One region of the Mycobacterium sp. D16R24 genome, then DNA from elsewhere that is predicted to be linked to it. Evidence: riboswitches for the same ligand, from Rfam matches in the RefSeq annotation. Region 1 holds a riboswitch; the other holds the start of a gene.
What was found. Region 1 has a riboswitch for cobalamin ahead of B4383_RS19245 (CbtB-domain containing protein). Riboswitches for the same ligand answer to the same signal wherever they lie in the genome.

Region 1 (4,210 bases):
CCTCTGCCATGACGTGGATCGTGTCGCAATACTGTGCCGCGAGGTTGAGGTCGTGCAGAGCGGCGATGATCGTGATGCCCAGCATCTGTGCCGAGCTGAGTATCGAATACTGATGGCGGACATCCAGATGATTGGTGGGCTCGTCCAGCACCAAGACACGCGGTTGCTGTGCGAGGGCGCGAGCGATGAGAACCCGTTGGCGTTCCCCGCCCGAGAGGGAACTGAACGTGCGGTCGGCCAGCGCTGTCACATCCGCAGTCTCGGTCGCCTCCGCGCAGATGCGCCGGTCCTGTTCCGAGGTGCTGCGCAGGGATGTGCCGTGCGGCAGCCGGCCGGTGGCGACCACTTCTGCGGCCGTGAAATCAAAATCCAAGGACATGTCCTGAGTCAGCGCCGCCACCTGACGGGCGTTCTCCCGCATGCTGATGGCCCGTACTGACACGCCGCTGACCGCTACGTCGCCGGTGGTGGGAGTGAGCGCGCGGTACAGGCAGCGCAGGGTTGTCGACTTGCCGCTGCCGTTGGGGCCGACGATTCCCACGAACCCCCCGGGCGCGACCTGCATGTCGATGCTGGAGACGATCCGGTTGCCCGCGATGTCGACCGACACGCTTCGGTAGGTGACGTCCATCAGCCGACAGCCCCCGCAGACATCGCGCGCCGGCGTATCAATCCGACGAAGGCCGGTACTCCGACGGCTGCGGTGATCGCGCCCAGCGGAAGCTCCTGGGGCGGAATCATGGTCCTTGCAACGAGATCGGCGGCGACGAGGAAGCACGCGCCCAGTACCGGAGCCACGATCAAGACTCGGCGGTGGTCCGCGCCGACCAGCAGCCGTGCCGCGTGCGGAATGACCAGTCCCACGAACCCGATGGCTCCGCAGATGGAGACAAAACATCCGGTCATGGCGGCTGACAGCACGAACAGTGCCACCCGGAATCGCCCGGCGTGCAGGCCCAGCGACGCGCTCACCTCGTCGCCCATGGACAGGGCGTTGAGTTGGCGGGCCAGCCCCGCGACGCAGACGAACCCGATCACGGTCGCCGCGAGCGCCACCGGAACCTTGTCCCAGGACGACGCCCCCAGGCTGCCGAGCAGCCAGAACATGACGCTGCGCGCCGCTTCGCCGTTCGGCGCCAAGAACACCAGTACGGTCGTCACCGCGGACAGTCCGTAGCCCACTGCGGTGCCCACCAGAACAAGTCGCAGCGGCACCAAACCCTGTGGTGTACGAGCGATTTGGTACACGAGTGCGGTCGCGGCGAGGGCGCCGAGGGACGCGGAAAGTGACAGCGCGTAGGCGCCAAAGGTGCCGAGCACCCCATAGACCACCACTGCAGTGGCGCCCACCGAGGCCCCCGACGAGATGCCGAGAACGTACGGATCGGCCAGGGCATTGCGGACCATCGCCTGCACGAGAACGCCCACCACCGCCAGTCCGGCGCCGACAAGGATCGCGAGAATCACCCGAGGCAGCCGGGACTCGATGACGATCCGGTAGTTCGCCGCGTCGGCGGCCCGAACGGACCCGCCCGTGGCGCCGACCCAGAGGAAGTGCAGACAGTCGCGCCAGGGCACGTCGGCAGTACCGAACGCGAGCCCACCGACCGAAAGCAGTACCAGTGCCACCAGGCCACCGGCCGCCGCGAGGACCACCGGCCGCTCGTGTTGTGCTGCGGGCATCGGTCTTCCTGCGTCGTCGGGTCGCCGACAGCGGGGCATGACGGATACGCCAAGTCAGGCACTACCCACCAGGCGATCCCTCGGCACTGGCGAATGACCGCACCGGGTGGTGCGGCCGCGTTGGCAGGTCTTCGGACTCGTGGACACGAGGCCTTGCGGGCCTCACCTACTGGCGGCTGCTTCCCGGGCCTTGGCCCAGTGCTCTTTGGTGCCGCTGTCGTTTCCACATACCGCTGCGGGGCAGTTCCGGATTCACGCCGGATTCCCTCTTGCGATCTCCGGGAGCACTTCCCTGGCGCTCTCGGAGAAACCAATGCGGGGCCAAAACTATCACTCGAACGCGCAGCCCAGCCGCGTCGACTAAGCTCAACTCGTCCTTCGACAGGACGGGAACCTGGTGTAATCCCAGGACGGTCGCGCCACTGTGAGAGTCAGACCCCGCCGTCGACAAGAACAGATCGGGACGCGGTATCCCGAAAAGGAGCAACATGGCACACACAACGTCCGCCAGCCATCCGGTTGCGGTGTCGATTCCCCAGGCCGCGCTGTGGTTGAGCGTGACCACCCTCCTGGGGCTGCTCGCCTATTACTTCATCGGCATCGACCAGGGTGCGGTGTCGATCTTCGGCAGCGACATGCACGTTCACGAGTTCGTGCATGACGCCCGCCACCTGCTCGGCTTCCCCTGCCACTAGCAGCGGGCCGAATACATGGAAAAGTCAATAATTCTGCGCGGCTTAGGTTTCGGCGCACTGGGTGGCCTGCTGTCCTTCATCTTCGGATGGATCTTTGTGGAGCCCGTCATCAACAGGGCGATCGCCTATGAGGAGGGCAGAGGCGAGGCGCAGGGCGTGCTCGACGAGGCCGCCGGTATCCACGCCCATCACGAGGGCGCGGAGCTGTTCAGTCGCTTCGCACAGGCCAATGCGGGCCTGGCGCTCGGTGTCATCGGATTCGGAATCGCGATGGGCGCGCTGTTCGCGGTGACGTACGTGGTGGCGATCGGCCGGGTCGGCAATCTGAGCCCGCGCGCGCAGGCGCTCGCCGTTGCGGGCGGGCTGTTTCTGGTGCTGTATGTGGTGCCGTTCCTGAAGCTCCCGGCTAACCCGCCTGCGGCGAGCGCCGAGGGCACCATCAAGGAGCGCACCGGGTACTTCGTGCTGATGATCCTTGTCGCCGCGATCGCGTTGGCAGTGGCGCTGTGGGTGGGTCGAAAGCTCTCCGAGCGGGTCGGTACCTGGACGGCCACTCTTGTTGCCGCCGCCGTGTTCATCGTGCTGGTCGGACTCGTCATGGCTGTGACACCGGGATTTGTCGAGGCGCCGCAACCGCTGCTCGATGCCGACGGGAAGATCGTCTATCCGGGCTTCCCGGCGCACGATCTGTATCTGTTCCGGCTGTACTCGTTCACTACGCAGGCGATTATGTGGGCGACGATCGGTCTCGGGTTCGCGACGGTTATCGGGCGTAGGCCCGTCAATGCGGAGACGTCCGTCACCGGCTAGCTAGCCGCATGTGACGGTCTTCGCGCGGGCGCTTATCGGGGTGTGACGGTCTTCGCGCGGGCGCTCATCGGGGTGTGACGGTCTTCGCGCGGGCGCTCATCCCAGCTTCTTGAAGACGCCCTTGGCCAGGCCGATGACCCATCCGGCCGCACCGGGGCCGAATGCGCGATCCCAATTCAGCTGGAAACTCACGACATACGGCTGGCGGTTGCGATCCTCGGCGTACCAGCTGAATGTCAGGTCGCCGGGCAGGTTGCCACCCTTAGCGCCGATGTAACGCCAGTTCTCGCTGTGCAGATCGATACCGGGTTCTGCTGACAGGATGCCGCGAATCGGAGCCGCCGGGCCGACGGCGACCTTCTGCAGTGCCGCGTGGACCCGGCAGATGTCTTCGGCGCTGCCGTACCACTCGATGCCGAATTTCGATGCGGGCGTGGTGGTCCGGTCCGGATCCAGCTTGTAGTCGTGGGTGTCGGCTTCGGAGAGCATCTGCCCGCGCTGGGCCGGTGTCGTGGCGTCCTTCCATTGCTGGCGGACGTCGGGTATTCCCCACCCGATGTTGAACAGCTCATGCATGGTGGGGAAGGGGGTCATCGATGCCGGGTCATGGTGCCCGCCGTCGGCAAGGGCCTTTTCTATCGCCTGCCGACCGAGGCGGTTGATCAGCATGTCTGTACCCATGTTGTCGCTCACCGAGATCATCTTCTGGGCGGCGGTGCGCACCGACACCGTGGAGCCCGTGGGGAGCTTGTCCATCGAGCTTCCGAGCGCCTTGCCGCGATCGGTGACGGTGAGTTGGTCATCCCAGGTGAGGGTGCCCGCATTGATGGCGGTACCGGTGGCCAACAGCACGTAGAGCTTGAAAACCGAAGCCAGCGGCATGGGTTCGGAGGTATTGGTTCCGGCGACCTGCTCGCATTGACCGTTGACGATCTTGGACGCCCGGTAGGAGTAGCGGCCGCCCGATGCTGACAGCACGGTGTCGACGTCGGACCAGTCGGCGATGGTGGGGGGCTGCTGAT
Region 2 (4,210 bases), on a different contig from region 1:
CGCGCCGCCGCCCTGGTGGAGAAGGTGCCTACGCTGACCCGCGTTCTGACACTCGGCCCGGTCCCCGCCGAGCTGGCCGAGGTTGGGCATGACCTGGTCGCCGCGGCCGCGGATCTTGCGGCGAAGCCGCTGGTGCCGGTCAACCTGTCGCCGGACCACATCAATGGCCTTACCTATACGGGCGGAACGACGGGTAAGCCCAAGGGCGTCATCGGCACCTCACAGTCGATTCTCACCATGACGCAGATCCAGCTGGCCGAGTGGGAGTGGCCGGAGCGCCCCAAATTCCTGATGTGTACCCCGCTTTCACATGCCGGTGCCGCGTTCTTCATGCCGACCCTGATGAAGGGTGGGTCCATGGTGGTGTTGCCCAAGTTCGATGCGGGCGCCGTGCTGGCCGCGATCGAAGAGCACAAGATCACGGCCACCATGCTGGTGCCCTCGATGATCTACGCGCTGATGGACCATCCGGATTCACACACTCGCGACCTGTCCTCGCTGCAGACCGTTTACTACGGCGCCTCGGCCATCAACCCGGTGCGGCTGGCGGAGGCCATCGAGCGGTTCGGGCCGATCTTTGCGCAGTACTTCGGACAGTCCGAGGCGCCGATGGTGATCAGCTACCTGGCCAAGGGTGATCACGATGCCCAGCGGCTCTCCAGCTGCGGCAGGCCCTCGGCATTCCTGCGTACCGCGCTGCTCGACGACAACGACCAGCCGGTGAATCAGGGCGAGCCCGGCGAGATCTGCGTGGCCGGACCGTTGGTGGCGGGGGGCTATTGGGAACTGCCCGAGCAGACCGCCGACACCTTCAAGAACGGCTGGCTGCGTACCGGCGATATCGCGCGCGAGGACGAGGACGGTTTCTGGTTCATCGTCGACCGCACCAAGGACATGATCGTCACTGGTGGTTTCAACGTGTTCCCCCGTGAGGTGGAAGATGTTGTCGCCGAACATCCTTCGGTGGCGCAGGTTGGTGTCATCGGGGTGCCCGACGAGAAGTGGGGCGAAGCGGTCACGGCAATCGTGGTGCTGCGTGCGGATGCCGACCGCAGCGGTGACGCGGTGTCCAAGATGACGTCCGAGATTCAGTCCGCAGTCAAGGACCGCAAGGGTTCGGTGCAGTCGCCCAAGCATGTGATCGTCGCCGATTCGCTGCCGCTGACCGCGCTCGGCAAGCTCGACAAAAAGGCACTGCGTCAGAAATACGCCACGGTCTAGTTCTGCGGCGAGAGGAGATTCCGCGCGCTCGTGTGGATGAACTCGCGTAGCCACGGCGCCGGCTCACCCTTGTCGGGGAGATGACGCCGCACCGCGGCGTAGGGCATATCGATCAGTGCGAACATAACCTTGTCGAGCACCTCGGTAGTGACTTCACCAAACTGCCGTTCGGCGAACTCGCGCAACGCCATGCGGACCCGCGAGTTCAGCGCCGTGAGGTCGGCGACGAGGGTGCCGGGCCAGTGCGCCACCAGATCGGCCTTCTCGTACTGGAGTAGCAACAGCGCTTCGTTACGGTTCGCCCCCGTCCAATCGAAGGCGTGATCGATGGTCGCGGAGAGGACCTCCTGAGCATTGGGCAATGCGAGCGCCGTGATAATCCCGTCCTGATAGCGGGCGATCGAACGCAGCCAGAGGCGGGCCATGAGCTCGTCGCGGCTGGAGAATCGGTGATAGATCGACCCCGAGGGCGCACCGAGGGTCCGTCCGATGGCGGCAGCCGTGGCTGCCGACGGCCCTCCCGTAGTCACCAGCCTCAGCGCCGCATCGAGAATGTCGTCGGCGGTGTACTGAGGCCTACGCCCCACGGTGCCGAACCATGCTCGTGCCCTGGGCGACCGCGACAAGCTTGGTGTTGCCGTCGTGGTCCTCGACGGATATCTCGCAGCGGCCCAGAGCCTTGGTGCGTCCGGCGCTCACCAGGGATGCGTCGGCGAGTAGGCGCACGCCGTCGCGGGCGGGTGACACGTACTCGATGGTGTATCCGCTGGTGACGATGTCGGCACCGAGACCGAGCCCGCACGCGTAGGTGATCGCGTTGTCGGCCAGGTAGCTCAGCACTCCGCCGTGAATGAATCCGCTCTGCTGGCGCAGCTCGTCGCGGATGTCCAGCGAGAGCTGCACTCCGGACTCGTCGATCCGGCTGATTGAGGTACCCAGGAGGCGACTGAATGGCTGGGCCTCGAGCACCTGTTGTGCCTGGTCACGTGTGATCACAATATTAGAGAATAGTCACTAATAACTGGATGGGCGAGCGTGCATATGATGTAAGGCGCAGCTGGTTTGTCAGTGTCGGCTTCGGTCGGTACTGGCATCGAGTGACGGTCCCCACGGGGCTGCCATGAGAGGGAACCCGGTGAGAATCCGGGACTGTCCCGCAGCGGTATGCAGGAACGATCGCCGTCATAAGCACTGGGAAAGCCACCAACGATCCTGGGAAGCGACGGCCCGTAGGAAAACCTGAGCCCGGGTAATGCCTGCAAGTCCGAAGACCTGCCAGTTGTGTCGGGTGCGCCGCGCCCGACGGATCATCGCCTCGCGGAATGGGCGTATGGCCGAATCGGTTTCAACCAGCACATTGCGTGCTGGTTACTCGGGCTCGGCTTGCTTGTCCTGGGCGGTGGCCACCACGCCGTAGACAGAGGACAGCATGACCACTCCATCATTCAAGGCAACCACGCTCGGTTCGGCGCGCATCGGCCCGCGTCGTGAGCTCAAACGGGCTACCGAACGCTACTGGGCCGGGCGCACCAGTCGTACCGAGCTTGAGACCGTCGCAGCCGGGCTTCGGCGCGACAACTGGTCCGCACTGGCGGCCGCCGGGCTCGACTCCGTCCCGGTGAACACCTTCTCGTACTACGACCAGGTGCTCGATACCGCGGTGCTGCTGGGAGCGCTCCCGCCCCGCGTCGCCGGCATTAGCGACGACCTCGACCGCTACTTCGCCGCCGCACGTGGCAATGACGATGTGACGCCGCTGGAAATGACCAAATGGTTCGACACCAACTACCACTACCTGGTGCCGGAGATCGGACCGGACACAAAGTTCACGCTCAACCCGACGAAGCTGTTCGGTGAGCTGAAAGAGGCTGCAGCCCTAAGTATTCTGGCTCGACCGGTTGTCGTCGGCCCCATCACTTTCCTTGCGTTGAGCAAGTCCGTCGACGGAGCCGGTGCACCCATCGAGCGCCTCGACGAGGTGGTATCGCTGTACGAGCAGCTGCTGGTGCAGCTTTCGGAGGCCGGGATTGGTTGGGTCCAGATCGATGAGCCCGTACTCGTCACCGACATCCTGCCGAACGGCCCGGAGCTGGCCGAGCGGGTGTACGGCCGCCTCGGCACCGTTGCCGACCGGCCCGCGATCTTCGTCGCGAGCTATTTCGGGGACCTGGGTGCCGCACTCCCGGCCTTGGCCCGCACCCCGATCGAGGCGATCGGTATCGACCTGGTCTACGGGTCGGCATCGGGCATTGCCTCGGTGCCGGAGCTGGCCGGAAAGACCGTTGTGGCCGGTGTTGTCGATGGCCGAAACATCTGGCGCACCAACCTGGAGTCTGCGCTGGGCACCCTCGGAACGCTCGTGGGATCGGCAGGCGCGGTGGCGGTCTCGACATCGTGCTCGACGCTGCATGTGCCCTACTCGCTGGAACCGGAGACCGAACTCGATGACCAGCTGCGCAGCTGGTTGGCTTTCGCTGACGAGAAGGTCAAGGAAGTCGTGGTGCTGGCGCAGGCACTGGGCGAGGGGCGCGATGTTGTTGCCGCGGAGTTCGCGGCGTCGAATGAGGCCGTCGAATCTCGCAAGACGGATCCGCGTCTCAACAACGGTCAGATTCGTGCTCGGCTGGATTCGATTCTGGCGATAGGTGTTTCACGCGGCGATGCCGCAGAGCGCCGTCGTAGTCAGGACGAGCGGCTGAAGCTGCCCGAGTTGCCGACTACGACGATCGGGTCGTTCCCGCAGACCGTCGAGATCCGCAAGGCGCGACAGGCCCTGACCAAGGGCGAGATCGACGACGCCGAGTACGTGCGACGGATGCGTGCCGAGGTCGCCGATGTCATTGCGCTACAGGAGAAGCTTGGCCTGGACGTGCTGGTGCATGGCGAGCCGGAACGCAACGATATGGTGCAGTACTTCGCCGAGCAGCTGGATGGTTTCTTCGCCACACAGAACGGCTGGGTTCAGTCGTACGGCAGCCGCTGCGTACGC

Region 2: it holds a riboswitch for cobalamin, as region 1 does, so the genes downstream of both, metE (5-methyltetrahydropteroyltriglutamate--homocysteine S-methyltransferase) here and B4383_RS19245 (CbtB-domain containing protein) in region 1, are expected to answer to the same signal.

The regions. Positions count from the first base shown of each region.
Region 1 is NZ_MAEV01000022.1:77,593-81,802, forward strand. It holds gene B4383_RS19235 (ABC transporter ATP-binding protein) at 1-631, opposite strand, end outside; gene B4383_RS19240 (iron ABC transporter permease) at 631-1,683, opposite strand; cobalamin riboswitch at 1,788-2,013, opposite strand; cobalamin riboswitch at 2,019-2,143, shown strand; gene B4383_RS19245 (CbtB-domain containing protein) at 2,172-2,378, shown strand; gene B4383_RS19250 (CbtA family protein) at 2,394-3,188, shown strand; gene B4383_RS19255 (serine hydrolase) at 3,285-4,210, opposite strand, start outside.
Region 2 is NZ_MAEV01000031.1:36,732-40,941, forward strand. It holds gene fadD8 (fatty-acid--CoA ligase FadD8) at 1-1,221, shown strand, start outside; gene B4383_RS23145 (TetR/AcrR family transcriptional regulator) at 1,218-1,808, opposite strand; gene B4383_RS23150 (PaaI family thioesterase) at 1,798-2,217, opposite strand; cobalamin riboswitch at 2,293-2,516, shown strand; gene metE (5-methyltetrahydropteroyltriglutamate--homocysteine S-methyltransferase) at 2,651-4,210, shown strand, end outside.